2 regions of the Sphingobium sp. RS1 genome follow, and region 1 is predicted to be linked to the other one. Evidence: predicted binding sites of a transcription regulator. Region 1 holds the regulator's gene; the other holds the start of a gene.
The links. Region 1 encodes LexA, which represses DNA repair genes until DNA is damaged. Its sites were predicted from a motif close to GTTCCNCNCTTGTTCT; they were not measured.
Positions count from the first base shown of each region.

Region 2: a site for LexA is predicted at 2,549-2,564, ahead of ACNHGR_RS13975 (MmcB family DNA repair protein). Genes of this name have one in related genera too.

Region 1 is NZ_JBLZXE010000002.1:933,819-941,919, reverse strand. Features, by position in the region: gene gltA (citrate synthase) at 1-536, opposite strand, end outside; gene gltX (glutamate--tRNA ligase) at 557-1,978, opposite strand; gene ACNHGR_RS06155 (ComEC/Rec2 family competence protein) at 2,027-4,198, shown strand; gene lexA (transcriptional repressor LexA) at 4,195-4,875, opposite strand; gene ACNHGR_RS06145 (molybdopterin molybdotransferase MoeA) at 4,945-6,123, opposite strand; gene moaC (cyclic pyranopterin monophosphate synthase MoaC) at 6,120-6,593, opposite strand; gene trpC (indole-3-glycerol phosphate synthase TrpC) at 6,590-7,381, opposite strand; gene trpD (anthranilate phosphoribosyltransferase) at 7,378-8,101, opposite strand, start outside.
Region 2 is NZ_JBLZXE010000002.1:2,515,870-2,523,142, forward strand. Features, by position in the region: gene ACNHGR_RS13955 (YcgN family cysteine cluster protein) at 1-273, opposite strand, end outside; gene ACNHGR_RS13960 (SCO family protein) at 261-932, opposite strand; gene ACNHGR_RS13965 (ankyrin repeat domain-containing protein) at 973-1,584, shown strand; gene ACNHGR_RS13970 (hypothetical protein) at 1,613-2,011, opposite strand; gene ACNHGR_RS13975 (MmcB family DNA repair protein) at 2,043-2,537, opposite strand; gene ACNHGR_RS13980 (cell wall hydrolase) at 2,648-3,310, opposite strand; gene ACNHGR_RS13985 (DUF1491 family protein) at 3,485-3,826, opposite strand; gene ACNHGR_RS13990 (PaaI family thioesterase) at 3,816-4,325, opposite strand; gene ACNHGR_RS13995 (PTS sugar transporter subunit IIA) at 4,285-4,752, opposite strand; gene hpf (ribosome hibernation-promoting factor, HPF/YfiA family) at 4,943-5,539, opposite strand; gene dnaQ (DNA polymerase III subunit epsilon) at 5,614-6,306, opposite strand; gene coaE (dephospho-CoA kinase) at 6,339-6,932, opposite strand; gene aroE (shikimate dehydrogenase) at 6,943-7,273, opposite strand, start outside.

The DNA.
Region 1 (8,101 bases):
TACTTGTAAGCCATGGCGGCGATCGTCGGCATCTTGGCGATCAGGCGATGGCTGGCAATGCGGCGCTGTTCCGGATCGTTGATGTCGGTCGAGTCGTGATAGAAGGCCGACAGGGCGCCGACCACGCCGACCATGATGGCCATCGGGTGCGCATCGCGGCGGAAACCGCGGAAGAAGGCGGTCAGCTGCTCATGCACCATGGTGTGACGCGTGATGGTGTTGGTAAAGTCCGCCAGTTCCTTCTTCGACGGCAGTTCGCCGTTCAGCAGCAGGTAGCAGACTTCCATGAAGCTGGATTCTTCGGCCAGCTGGCCGATCGGATAACCGCGGTGGAGGAGGACGCCGGCATCACCGTCGATATACGTCAGGCCTGATTCACAGCTGGCGGTGGAGGTGAAGCCCGGATCATAGGTGAACATGCCGGTATTGGCGTAGAGCTTGCGAACGTCGATGACCTGCGGACCAACGGTACCATCCATGATGGCATAGTCCTTGCTGTCTCCCCCAACGGTCAAATTGGCTGTGTTATCCGACATGTTTTTCTCCTTGTACGTCATCAACCGGCCGTTGCGTGCCCTGCGGCGGCCAGTCGTTCCAAGCTCTCCTCTTTCCCCAGAAGGAAGAGGACATCAAAAATGCCCGGCGAGGTCGTGCGACCGGTGAGCGCCGCACGAAGCGGTTGCGCCACCTTGCCCAGTCCCAGGCCGGCATCCTCTGCCACGCGGCGTATCACGTCTTCGATCGCTTCAACCGTCCAGGACTGGACGGGCTGGAGAGCGTCGGCTGTCTTGTTGAGCAGCGCGCGCGCGGAGTCGTCTAGCAGAGCAGTGGCCTTCTCGTCAAAATCGAGCGGGCAACTTTTGAACAGAAATTCTGCTCCCTCCGCAATTTCATTAAGGTTCTTTGCCCGGGGCTTCAGCGATGCCATCGCCTCGGTCAGAAGCTTCAGATTGGTATCCGATATAGCGATTTCAAGGCGCTGTTCGACCCGCGGCGCAACCAAAGTCGCCAGCCGCGCATCGTCGGCTTCGCGGATATAATGGCCGTTCAGATTTTCCAGCTTCTTGATGTCGAAGCGCGAGGGCGAGCGGCCGACGCCTATGATGTCGAACAGTTCGATCGCCCGGTCGATCGCGATGATTTCCTCGTCGCCATGACCCCAGCCGAGGCGCAGCAGATAGTTGAGCACAGCCTCGGGCAGCATCCCCATCTCGTCGCGATAGGCATCAACGCCCAACGCGCCATGGCGCTTGGACAGTTTCGCGCCATCCGAACCGTGGATCAGCGGGATATGGGCGTAGACCGGCTCTTCCCAGTTCATCGCCTTGATGATGCTGAGCTGACGGAAGGCGTTGTTGAGGTGATCGTCGCCACGAATGACATGGGTCACGCCCATATCATGATCGTCGACCACGACGGCCAGCATATATGTGGGTGTGCCGTCCGAACGGAGCAGGATCATGTCGTCCAGTTCCGCATTCTGCACGACCACGCGGCCCTGCACGGCATCCTCGATCACGGTTTCGCCGTCGCGGGGTGCCTTGATGCGGATGACGAAGGGCGCGCCTTCGGGCGCGTCTTCCGGCGCGCGATCGCGCCAGCGGCCGTCATAGCGCATCGGCTGCTTGGCGGCGCGCTGCTGTTCGCGCAGTTCCGCCAGTTCTTCCGGCGTGGCATAGCAGCGATAGGCATGACCGGCTTCGAGCAACTGGTTGGCGACTTCGGCATGGCGCGGGGTGCGTTCGAACTGGAACACGGCCGGCTCGTCGCCGCCCAGGCCCAGCCATTCCAGACCGTCGAAAATCGCGGCCACGGCTTCCTCGGTGGAGCGGGCGCGATCGGTGTCCTCGACCCGGAGCAGGAACTTGCCGCCATGGTGGCGTGCGAACAGCCAGTTGAACAATGCGGTGCGGGCGCCGCCAATGTGGAGGAACCCCGTTGGGGACGGGGCGAAACGGGTCACCACCGGCTTGTTCATTCCCGTTGCACTTGCCGTCATATTCTTTGACATTCGCCTTGCTGACCCATGGATGCGCCGCCCCCTAGCACGGCTTTTGAGCCACGACAAACCTCCCTTGGTGGGAGGCTGGCGGCGCTGTTTCGAAGTGGGCTGGAAGCGATTGAAAGCTGGCTGGAATGCGAGCGTGAACAGATCGGCCTGTGGGCGCCGATCGGGCTGGGCGCGGGCATTGCTGCATGGTTCCTGTTGCCGCATGCAATGGCCTGGCTGGCCTTTTGTTGCGTGGCGCTGGCGCTGTCTTGCATCGGGGTGTTGCTCCCGGACGGCGGGCGATTGCGAAGAATGCTTGTCGCGGGCGCAATATTGGCTTGCATGGGGTGCCTGCTGGTGTGGGGCAAGGCAGTATTGCTGGGGCAGCCGCCGCTGGCGCGGGCGCGCTTCGTGCAGATGACGGCCGACGTGACGGCGGTGCGACCGGTGCCGGCGCAGGCGATGGTACGGGTCATGCTGCGTCCGGTCGATGCGCCGGATCTGCCAGCTGTGGTGCGGGTCAATATTGCCGATGTGGATGTGCCGGCTGGGTTGGGAGAAGGCGCGCGGCTACGCTTTCGGGTGCGACTCATGCCGCCTGCGCCGCCGAGCGTGCCGGGGGGCTATGATTTTGCCGCGCGCGCCTATTTCCAGGGAATAGGGGCTACCGGCAAGGCGCTGAAACCGGTCGAGGCGCTGGAACCGTCGACAAACGGCCCGCCGTTGAGGACAAGATTGTTCGGCCATATATTGCAGCAGGTCGATGGCCCTGCGGAAGGAATAGCAGCAGCGCTCGCTACCGGAGATCAGGGCGCCATTCCCGAAGCCGATGCAGAGGCGATGCGGCGCAGTGGTCTGGCGCATCTGTTGTCGATCAGCGGGCTGCATGTGACGGCGCTGATCGGCGCCGTCATCTTCCTGATGATGCGGATCATGGCCCTAAGTCAGCGGGCGGCGCTGGGCTGGCCGCTGATGCTGATCGCGGCGGCGGGCGGGGCGCTGGCCGGGATCGGCTATACCTTGCTGACCGGAGCGGAGGTGCCGACGGTGCGGTCCTGCGTCGCGGCACTGCTGGTGCTGGGCGGACTGGCGATGGGGCGGGACGCAGTGACGCTGCGGCTGGTGGCGACAGGCGCGCTGATCGTGCTGCTGCTATGGCCGGAGGCGCTGACGGGGCCGAGTTTCCAGATGAGCTTCGCGGCGGTGACAGCATTGGTGGCACTGGCGGAGCATCCGCGCTTTCGGGCTTTTGCCGCCGCACGGGACGAAACGTGGGCGCGTAAGCTGGCCCGAAATCTGGCGGTGATGCTGGCGACGGGCATCGCTGTCGAATTGACCCTGATGCCGATCGCGCTGTTCCATTTCCACAAGGCCGGCCTGCTGGGCGCCTTCGCCAATCTGATCGCCATTCCGCTCACCACCTTTGTCGTCATGCCGCTGGAGGCGCTGGCGCTGCTGCTGGATGTGGCCGGGCTGGGTGCGCCGGCCTGGTGGCTGACCGAGCAGGCGCTGAACCTGCTGCTGTTGCTGGCTCATGGCGTGTCGGCCAGCCCGATGGCCAGTCTGCTGGCGCCGACCATGGGGGCGGGCCTGTTCGGTATCGCGATGATCGGCCTGCTCTGGAGCCTGCTGTGGCGAACGCGCTGGCGCTGGCTAGGCCTGCCTGCTGTCCTGATGGCTGTGGCAGTGACCTTTGCTGCGTCGCCACCGGATATCTTGGTGACTGGAGACGGTCGCCATGTGGCGGTGCGGACGGAAAAGGGCATGGCGATATTGCGCGATCGAGCAGGCGATTATGTGCGCGACGTGCTGTCGGAAAGTGCCGGCTATGATGGCGAACTGGCGGCGATTGCCGACTTGCCGGCGGCGCGCTGTTCCGTGGATCTCTGCGCTGTCCGGCTAAAAGACGGCAAAGGACGCAACTGGCGACTGCTGTTCACACGCAGCGATGTGTTGATTGGCCGGCAAGATTTTGCCCGGGATTGCGCCACAGCGGATATCGTGGTCAGCGATCGCGGCCTGCCACGCTGGTGCCGCCCGCGCTGGATGAAGATCGACCGCCGGTTGCTGGCGCGGACCGGCGGTCTGTCGATCGGTTTGGAACGGGGCGAAGTTCACACCGTCCATCGGCCCGGCGATGCCCATCCCTGGATCAGTCGCCCAAGGCCCCGGCCAAAAGAGGGGCAGCCGAGAAGGGCGACGCCTTAATTATAGCGACGCAGCAGCCCGGCCAGCTTGCCCTGAATGCGGACCTGCCGGGGGTCATAGATTTGCGGCTCATAGGCGCTATTGGCCGGGTCCAGCCGTACCCGGCTGCCTTCCCGGCGGAAATATTTGAGCGTGGCTTCGGCTTCGTCGATCAGGGCGACGACGATCTGCCCTTCGCGGGCGACATCGGTGCGCTGGATCAGGGCGAAGTCGCCGTCGAGGATACCGGCTTCCATCATCGAATCGCCGGACACTTCCAGCGCATAATGGTCGCCCGCGCCGAGCAGGGCGGCCGGCACGGAGAGCATGGTCTGCCCTTCCATCGCCTCAATCGGGACACCGGCTGCGATCCGGCCGTGCATCGGGATTTCGATCACGTCATTGGCCGCGATCGGCAGGATCGGCGCGGACGTCACCAGCTTGGGCTTGGGCGGAACGATCGGCGTAGGCGCACGGTGCATCGCGTCGGGCAGCTTGAGCACTTCCAGCGCGCGGGCGCGGTTGGGCAGGCGGCGGATGAAGCCGCGCTCTTCCAGCGCATTGATAAGGCGATGGATGCCTGATTTGGAGCGCAGGTCGAGCGCGTCCTTCATTTCCTCGAACGAAGGCGATACGCCGCCCTCGTCCAGTCGGGTCTGAATGAAGCTCAGCAATTCCTGCTGCTTGGGCGTCAACATCGCGGTCCTCCGTGGAACGTATGAGGAACGCATAGGAAACAGATCGGGCTTAGTCAAGCGTCCTGCGTGTCAGAGCGGCACGATCGTGACCCGCGTCCCCGGATCGGCTGGCGGCGATCCAGCCGGGCGCAGGATCAGGCAGTCGGCGCGGGCCATGGCGGCGGTGGCGGCGCTGTCTTGCGAGGTGACGGAGACGATGCCGTCGGGCGCACGCCAGGCTCGCAGATAATCGTCGCGATCGCCGGTTTGCGGCAGGGCTGAGGCCAACTGCGCCTCGGTCGTCAGCGGCAGCGGATCGCGCGCGCCGCTGATGTGGCGGACGAGCGGGAGCAGGAAGAGCGTCGCGGTGACGAAGGCGGAGACGGGATTGCCGGGCAGGCCGAGGAACAGGCTGTCGCTCAGCCGTCCGGCCATTAACGGCTTGCCGGGGCGCATCCGGATCTTCCAGAAATCGAGTGTGCCTCCGGCCTGGATGAAGGCGGGGCGGACGAGATCATGATCGCCCACTGACGCGCCGCCGGTCGAGACGATGATGTCGGCATCCTTGCAGCGCTCCAGCGCGGCGACCATCGCGTCAAGATCGTCCGGCACGATGCCGAGGTCGATGATATCGCATGGAACGGCGGCGAGCAGCGCCGCGAGCATCGGCGCGTTGGAGGACGGCAGCAGGCCCGCCGGCGTCGGCGCGCCCGGCGCGACCAGTTCATTGCCGGTGGAGAGTATGACGATGCGGGGACGATGGGCTACCGGCAGGGCGCCATGTCCGCCCAGCACGGCAAGGGCGATTTGTGCGGGGCCGAGGCGGCTGCCTGCCTCCAGCAGGATCGCGCCCTTCGCAAAGTCTGACGCGGCCGGGCGGACATGGCGGCCGGGCGCCAGCGGATCGGCGCTGGCGGTCAGCCGATCGCCGTCGCGGATTGCATTTTCCTGGATCAGGATAGTGTCGGCGCCCGGCGGCAGGGGCGCGCCGGTGAAGATGCGGCAGGCCTCGCCGGGGGCAAGTGGTGGCTGAATGCCGGTGCCGGCCGCGCTTTCGGCGGTGACCCGCCAGGGACCGGGCATTTCGGTGGCGCGCACGGCATAGCCGTCCATCGCTGACAGGTCCGCCCAGGGCTGGTCGCGTAGCGCGGTCAGATCCTGCGCCAGCCAGCGGCCGACGGCATTAGCAATGGGCACGGTTTCCACCGGCAGCCGGTCGGCGAGCGCGAACAGGCGGGCCTGCGCCTCTGCGACCGGCAGCAAACTCATGGGACGCGGCGCCAGTCGCCGGACTTGCCGCCGGTCTTGGCTTCCAACTGGACGGCGCCGATGACCATCGCCTTGTCCAGCGCCTTGGCCATGTCATAAATGGTGAGCAACGCCACGGAAGCGGCGGTCAGCGCCTCCATCTCCACCCCGGTCTGGCCGGCAGTGCGGGCAGTAGCTGTGACGGTAACGCCGGCTGCATCCAGATCGAAATCGACCGTCACGGCGCTGAGCGCGATCGGGTGGCAGAGCGGGATGATGTCGGCGGTCTTCTTCGCTGCCATGATGCCCGCGACCCGTGCCACCGCGAGTACGTCACCCTTCTTGACCAGCCCATCGGCAATGGCCTTGGCGGCTTCAACGCTCATGTCGATGCGGCCGGAAGCGACGGCTTCGCGCGCCGTCACTGCCTTCGCCCCGACATCGACCATGCGTGCCGCGCCATCCTCGTCCAGATGGGTGAGGCTGCTCATGCCCCGGTCAGCAGGTTGCGGGTGGCGGCCTCCACATCGGCCTGCCGCATCAGCGTTTCGCCGACCAGGAAGCAGCGCACGCCATGATCGGCCATGGCGGTGAGGTCGGCATGGCTGCCAAGGCCGCTTTCGGCGACGAAGGTGCAGCCTTCGGGCGCCTTGCCCACCAATTCATAAGTGCGGGCGAAATCGACCGAAAAGTCACGCAGGTCGCGATTATTGACGCCGATCAAGCGCGAGCGAAGGTTCAGTGCGCGTTCCAGTTCGGCTTCGTCATGCACCTCGATCAGGGCATCCATGCCAAGACCGAGCGCGGCGTCCTCGATTTCCTGCATCTGGCCATCGTCCAGCGCCGCGACGATGATGAGGATCGCGTCGGCGCCGAGCGAACGGCTTTCCAGCACCTGCCAAGGATCGACCAGGAAATCCTTGCGCAGCACCGGCAGCGCGCAGGCGGAACGGGCGGCCATCAGATAATCGTCATGACCCTGAAAATAAGGTTCGTCGGTGAGGACCGAGAGGCAGGCCGCGCCGCCGGCAGCATAGGACTGGGCATGGGCGGGCGGATCGAAATCGGCGCGGATCAGGCCCTTGGAGGGGCTGGCCTTCTTCACTTCCGCGATCAGGCCGAAGCCGGAGCGGGCAGCATCGTCCAGCGCCTTGCGGAAGCCGCGCGGCGGCGTCTGCTCGCTGGCGCGGGCGTGGAGTGCGGCAATGCTGGTCGCGGCCTTGCGGCGGACGACATCCTCACGTTTGAAGTCGCAGATTTCGATCAGCTTGTTCGTCATTTGTAGGCAATCCAGCAATTGAGCAGAGCGTTGGCAAGGCCGCGGTCGATGGTTTCGGCGGCTTCCTCCACGCCTTCGCGAAGGTTGGATACGGCGTCGGCCACGACAAGGGCGGCAGCGGCGTTGAGCAGCACGGCGTCACGGTAAGGGCCGACCTCGCCCTGAAGCAGGGCGCGCAGGGCGGCGGCATTATGGGCGGCGTCCCCGCCTCGGATCGCCTCGACCGGATGGGTGGAGAGGCCGAGTTCCGCGGCGGTCAGGCGGTGCATGGCGACAAGGTTATGGCCCTTCACTTCCGCCATGTCATTGCCACCGGCGAGCGAGAGTTCGTCCAGCCCTTCATCGCCGGAAATAATCATCGCCCGGTCGACGCCCAGTTCGGCCAGCGCCTCGGCATAGATGGGGACATAGGCGGGGCGGGCGATGCCGACCAACTGGCGGCGGACGCCGGCCGGATTGGCGAGCGGTCCCATCAGGTTGAAGATGGTGCGTTCGCCGATCGCCTTGCGGATCGGGCCGAGTCGCTTGAGCGCAGGGTGGTAATTTTGCGCGAAGAGGAAACAGATGCCGAGATCGGCGAGGGTGGCCTCTGCGGTCGCGGCGGCCTTGTCGAGGTTGAGACCGAGGGCTTCGAGCGTATCGGCGGCGCCCGCCTTGGACGAGGCGGCGCGGTTGCCGTGCTTCGCTACGGGCACGCCGGCGGCGGCGACGACGAGGGAT
Region 2 (7,273 bases), 1.6 Mb from region 1:
GCAGGTGCGCGGCAGCCAGGCTATCTGGCGCACCTTGGCCGGGGTCAGCCGCACGCAATCGGGCACGAACTTGCGCCGGTCCTTGTAATTGCTGCATTGCCCGCTGTGCCGGTCGAGCAGGCGACACGCGATATTGGTCGGATAGATACGCCCCGTATCCTCATCCTGCGCCTTGTGCAGGCAGCATTTGCCGCAACCGTCGCACAAGGCTTCCCACTCGGCCTTGTCGAGTGTGTCGAGGGGCTTTTCCCAGAAGTGCGTCACTTGACCCATTTTTCAAGAAAGGCGAGCACCTTGTCGGGTGCGCCTTCGTCCACATCTGCCGTCGCGGGATCATCCACCGGCACCAGCGCCACCGGCTTGCCGTCGCCATCGAACAGATAGGGCGTGCGGCTGTGGCTGACCAGATAGTCGGTCGTGGCGCCGCCGGCTTTCTCCGGATTATATATGACCACGAAATCCTTCGCTACCTTCGCGATCTGGTCTTTCGTGCCGGTCAGGCCGATCAGGCGCGGGTGGAAGGCCGCGACATAATTTTTGAGCACCGCCGGCCTATCCCGCTCGGGATCGACGCTGATGAACATCGGCTGCACCTTGGCGGCCAGCGCCGGCTTCGCCTTCTCGAACTTGGCGAAAGCCTGCATGATCCGTTGCAGGTCGACCGGGCAGACGTCCGGGCAATAGGTATAGCCGAAATAGACCAGCCGATACTGGCCCTTATACTGGTCCCAGCGCGTCGGCTTGCCGTCCTGGTTGGTGAGCGTAAAGGGCGCCCCGATGCGCGCGCCGATCAATTCGCCCTGTTCGCTCTCCCCGCTTGATGCGTTCCCGCCAGCCCCCATATTGCAGGCAGCCAGCAGGGCAAGAAAGGGCAGAGCCACATAAGGCAGGGCGGCGATGGCGGCGTCTTTGTTCATGGCATGGCCAGCCATGCCCTGCTAGGACGTGATTTGCAATGCAACGGGGCGTATGATGAAGAGCAAGTTCCTTTCCGCTTTCCTGGGGTTGATCTCCATGGCGCTGCTGACGCCCGCCCCGGCGCAGGCGCAGTTTTCGGACAATTATAATTTCCTGAAGGCGGTGAAGGACAAGGACGGACAAAAGGTCACCGACCTCATCCAGAAGCCCGGCTCCACCGTCATCAACAGCCGTGATGTGTCCACCGGCGAAAATGCGCTGCATTTCATCGTCGCCCGGCGCGACGCCACCTGGCTGACCTTCCTGTTGTCGAAGGGCGCCAACCCCAACCTGACCGACAATGACGGCAATACCCCGCTGATGGACGCGGTGCAGGGCCGGTTCGAGGAAGGCGTGCGCGCGCTGCTCAGCTACAAGGCGCAGGTCGACAAGGTGAATGGCAGCGGCGAAACCCCGTTGATCCGGGCGGTGCAGTTGCGCGACATCGGCCTCGTCCGCCTGCTGGTGGCGCAGGGCGCCAATCCCGACAAGCGCGATACCATCGCCGGCATGTCCGCCCGCGACTATGCCGAGCGCGACGGCCGCACCCCCGGCCTGGTCGAAGCGCTGGACGCCGCCAAGACGACCGCCGCGCCCAAGGGCCCGGTCCAGGGTCCGGTCTTCTGATTGCAATTCGGCCGGGCCGGGCGAAGCCTCAGCCTTGCTCGGCCCGCACTTCATCCTCGCTCCACCAGCGCAGATGATGGGCGACCCCACTGCGCAGAATGCAGCTTTCCAGCGCGCTCGCCAGCCGATCCACCGTCTCGCTCGCATCGACCCGGCCCAGCCAGGTCCATATGCGCGGCTTGGACGGCTGGATGAAACAGAGATGCCCGTCGTCATAGGCGGCCAGCGCGCCACAGCCGATCCAGAGCGCAAAGCCCGGATTGTCCAGCGCCACGCACCATCCCCAATCCTCGGCCACCGCCTTGCGGATGCGATAGCCGTGCGCTGGCAGCCCGATCACCAGTTGCCGCGCCAGCAATTCGCCGCGCAACGCTGTGCCGGGCGGATCGCATAAAGCCCCGGATCGAAATTCCAGATGGGACCGCATCTCGCTCCCTGTCGCAGTGGATGGCTGGCCCTTACCAGCCGATCTCCGCAGCATGGTCCGGGTCGCTCAATGCCGTCAACCGCCGTGCGGCGCGCCGGGCGAAGCGCAGCGTCTCCGCCTTGCGCCGCGCGGCCGCCAGCGGCTCGACCGGGGCAGGGCGCACCAGTTCGGCATCATATTGGTCGGCGACGATCAGCCCGGTCCGCATCGGCCACAGCGCCTCGCTGTCGAACAGGGTCAGGTCGAACCCGGCCGGCACTGCCCAATAATAGCGGTCGCAATAGTCGAAATAGTCGGGCCACTTCATGTCGCCCAGCAGATCGGCCTTGCTGCACTTGATCTCCACGATGGTCAGCCGACCGGCCCCGTCGATCGCCATGATGTCGGCCCGGCGCCCGTTGGGCAGCGGCACTTCCAATATCCCGCTCATGTCATGGCGGAAGAAGAGCCGCAGCGTCCCGCGCGCCACCGCCAGCGCAGTGCCGTCGGTCAAAGGGGAACAGGCGTCGATCGGGGCGCTACTCATGGCCGCATCTTAGAACAAGACAGGAACAAATGAAAAGGCCGATTCGGAAAAACCGAACCGGCCTGAAAGTTTCGCCAGCGCGAACAGGCGCGTTATCCGCGCCGATCCTCTCAACGATAGAAGATATGATTGTCGATCGACGCCAGCTTCGCCTTGCCCCAGCCCGGCGAAACGCGGCGGGCGTGGAAGAAGAGCGCGCCTTCCGCGCGGCTGTCCCAGCTGTCGTTCGCCGCGATCTGGGCGATGGCGACGGCCTCGCGCCAGCTGCGGCTTTCGGTGCGCACCGGTGGCATGCCGCCGCCACGCACGAAGCTGAACTGGCTCGGCTGGTAGACGACGCCGCACAGGCTGCTGGCGAAACGGCCGGACTTGGCGCGGTTGATGATGACCCGCGCGACGGCCAGCTGGCCTTCCAGGCTTTCGCCCTTGGATTCGAAATAGACTGCACCCGCGAGGCACTTCATGTCGCCTTCCAGCTCCTCCGGCTCGCCTTGGGCGTCGACCAGAGCAGCGAGGCTGGTGGCCTGCGCGTCGGTATCAGTGGAAAATGCGTTGGCCTTCTTGGCCGAATCCAGCGACTGCGCAACTTCGTGCGGCGCGGAAAAAACGACGGCAGACTGGGTGCCGGTCGAAGCTGTGGCAGGGAAAGCCTGCGGAAGAGAAGTAACCGAAGCCATCGATTCGCTGGCGATCGACATGTCGGAGGCCGTGACCGCAGCGGCGGCGGACAGGGCAAAGGCTGCGACCAGGGCAGCTTTCAGACGAAAACTCATTACGGCTCAAAATCATGCGGTTCTTGGCCGGAAACGTCGTTTTAACTCATATTCTCTGACGTTCGGCCGCCCCCCGTCTGCGTGTTTACCGGCCCCGCCCCCCGTTGGGCGAATTCGGCAACCTGCGCGTTGGCGTTGGGGGCCTGTGCCGAAACCATGACGATGTGTCAACGATCAGCAGAGTGTTTCCACGGCAAACCGTTCCGCTTCCGGGACGTCGAGTTCAACGACCCACAGGTCGGGGTCCGACCTCTGCCGTCGCGCCAGATAGGCGTCCAGTGCCTCCGCTCCGTCATCAGGGGAAGGACCACAGCGCAATAACGCATGACCGCCATCAAAGTTCGACACGCGCTCAAAAAGGGCAGAAAACTGTCCCTTTTCAAGTATCTGAACCAAAATCACGCCGCTGATCTCATCGCCCTTGCGCAAAATGGTGGCGAAGCCGCCGGCAGCCCCCACCCGCCGCCGGAGCGCCCCCACCAGCATCGCGCTGGTGAGCCGCGCGTCAGCGGCCATCGCCCGGCCCATAGCCAGACAGCGAGGAGAGGGGGAATTGCGAGCGCATGAACGTGCCGGTGCCGCGCCCGACCTCCTCGCCATCCGCGTCGATCAGGCTCGCTTCGGCGACATAGACGCGGCGCTTGCCGCTGATCCAGCGGCCTTCCGCGCGGATGCGGCCGGGGCCGATCGGCCGGGTGAAGAGCAGATTGAAGGCAGTGGTCAGCAGGAAGCGGTCGCTGACCAGGCTGTTGGCGGCATAGAAAGCCGCATCGTCCAGCATCTTGAAATAGACGGTGCCATGCACCGCACCGGCGGCATGAAACTGGCTTTCATCGACATCGAAGTCGATCACCGACCGGCCCGGTTCGCTGATCGTCAGTTCCGACCGGAACAGCCGGTTGATCGGCGCGGAGCGATAGAGATTTTCCAGCGCGCGGAAATGCGCCGCCTCGCCACTCGCGCCGCTGATATCTTCAGGCAGCGTCACGCGCCCCGCCGCCCGCCAGCAGCGCATGCAGCGCTTCCGTCGACTGCGCGCCGCGCAGACGTGCCACCTGGCCTTCGTCGCGCAGATAGCGCGACACCCGCGCAAGCGTCTTGAGATGCTCGGCACCGCTGTCGACCGGCGACAGCAGGGCAAAAACGACATCCACCGGCGCATCATCCACCGCGTCGAACGGTACGGCCGGGTCCAGCAGCACGACCACGCCACACATCTGGCCAAGCCCGGCAATCTTGGCATGGGGAATGGCGACGCCGCCGCCAAAGCCGGTCGATCCCAGCCGCTCGCGCTCGAACAGCGCGTCGCCCACTTCGTCCGCGTCCAGATCATAGGCGCAGGCGGCGAGGGTCGCGATCTTCTGGAAGAGCGCTTTCTTGCCGTTCGCCGACAGGCCCGTCGCGAGCGCTTCGGCAGAAACGATGTCGTTGAAGTTAACCATGGTCAATCCGAAACGGCCGAGCCGCGCGGGCGAAAATTCGCGCTTTTCCTCGGACTATCAAAGCCCGGCCCCATAGGCCGCCTGCACCATCAGGTCAACAGGCGGCCGGGAACCGGCGTGGTGTAGCGGCGCGACCCAGCCGCTACCCCGGCATGGGCGGCAAGGCCATGCCCCGCCGCCGCGAACGGTGTCAGCCGCGGGGTTCCACCCAGCCGATCGTGCCATCATGGCGACGATAGACCATGTTATAGGCGGCCGTGCCGGCATTCAGGAACAGCAGCGCATTGGTGTTGCGCAGGTCCAGCATCATGACCGCATCGGACACGCTGGCTTCGGGAATATCGACCCGCGTTTCGGCGACGATCAGTGGCGCATCGGCCGCTTCTTCTTCATCCTCGCCCTGGCCGGCAAAGATGGTGTAGCCCGCGCCGTCGATATCATCGACGCTGTAGCTGCTGACGCGCTGTGCCTCGGCGGCGACCGCCTGGCCATGGCGATCCTTCAGCCGGCGCATGTAGCGGACCAGCTGCCGCTCGATCTTCGTCGCTGCCTGGTCGAAGGCCGGATGCGCCTCCTGCGCCTCGCCGGCGCCCTTCAGAATCAGGCCGGTCATCACATGGCAGACGATGTCGCAGTGGAAGGCTCCGTGCGGTGCCTTGCGAAAGGTCACCTGGGCGGAAAGCGTGCGGGAAAAATATTTCTCGGCCATCGCCTCCAGTCGTTCGGCAACATGCTCCTTGAGCGCCTCGCCCGTTTCGACCTGATGTCCGGAAACACGAATATCCATATGCCTTCTCCTTATTTTTGCCGGATGCTGGAAGGGCGATCCGGTGGGCATGGGAGGGCATAGGCCAGTGCGGTCTATGCCTCCTGAAGCCAGAGCGGGTCTTTCAGCGTCGCGACGAACGCTGCATGCCGCTCCAACTCCGCCGCGCTGGCCTCAAAGACCCGCGCGGGACGAACAGGGCGAACCACGGTTGATGCCGTCAGTTCCACCCCGACGATCTCTTTGTCTGCCTCCTGTGCCAGACCCAGGCCGATCTGCCGGCCGCCGGTCAGTTCGATATAGAGTTGCGCCAGCAATTCCGCGTCGAGCAGCGCGCCATGCTTGACGCGATGGCTGCGGTCGATGCCGTAGCGGGTGCAGAGCGCGTCCAGGCTATGCTTGGCGCCGGGATGCAGGGTGCGCGCGATCGCCACCGTGTCGATCATGCGATCCAACGATATGTCGGGCAGGCCGCACAGCTTCAGTTCGTGATTGAGGAATCCGAAGTCGAACCGCGCATTATGCGCGACCAGCGGGCTGTCCTCCAGAAAAGCCAGCAACTCGGTCGCGCCATTGGCAAAGACCGGATGCTTAGCCAGAAATTCCGCCGACAGGCCATGCACGTTATAGGCCGCTGCCGGCATGTCCCGCTCGGGATGATAATAAGCGTGGAAGGTCCGGCCGCTGGGTACGCGATTGATGAGTTCGATACAGCCGATCTCGACCAGCCTGTCGCCGGATGCCGGGTCGAATCCCGTCGTTTCGGTATCGAAAATAATCTCGCGCATCGCCCTCTTCATTCGACTCTGTGGGCCAACCCTTATCCACCTGTCTTCGTGCCAAGGCAAGCGACCAGTCGGCGCACCTGTGCACGGGTGTCGGCGAATGTCGTGCCCGTATGGATGATATAGTCCGCCCGCCGCCGCTTTTCAGCATCGGGGGTTTGCAGATGGACAATCTGGCGGAATTTTGCCGCACTCATGCCCGGCCGCGCCAGGACGCGCCGGCGCTGCTTCCATGCCGGCGCACTGACGACGATCACGCCGTCCAGCCATGTCTGCCCCTTCGTCTCGAACAGCAGCGGAATGTCGAGCACCACGAATCGGCGCGACCGGTGCCGGCGCAGGAATCGGGCACGGGCCGCCTGCACCGCCGGATGGACGATCGCCTCCAGCGCCCTGCGTTCCTGGGGATGGCCGAACACCGCCGCGCCAAGCTTAGCCCGGTCGACGCCCTTTGGCCCGGTCGTGCCGGGAAAGCGCGCCTCGATCGCCGGCAACAGCGCGCCGCCCGCGCCCTGCAAGCGGTGGACCTCGGCATCCGCATCGAACAGCGGCACGCCCTCACGCCGCAGCATCGCCGCCACCGCCGACTTGCCCATGCCGATCGACCCGGTGAGGCCGTAGACCTTCATCCGCCCGCCCTCAATCGTCCGCGGCTAGCAGCAGCGCGCGCAATTCCTCGTCCAGTTCGCGCGGCGCCTGCGCATCGAAGAAGATGTCGAAGGCCAGCGCCGCCTGACCGATCAGCATTTCCAGGCCATCCAGCGTCTTGAGGCCCCGCGCCCTGGCCGCCTTGAGCAGGCCCGTCTCCAGCGGCGCGTAGACGATATCATAGACGGTCGCCTCGTCGCGCAGCGGCGTCAGGTCAAGGTCCAGCGCCGGCTGACCCACCATGCCGAGCGAGGTCGAATTGACCAGCAGGTCGGCGGCGGGCAGCGCATCCCCCATGCCGATCACCCGGCCCTTGGTACCC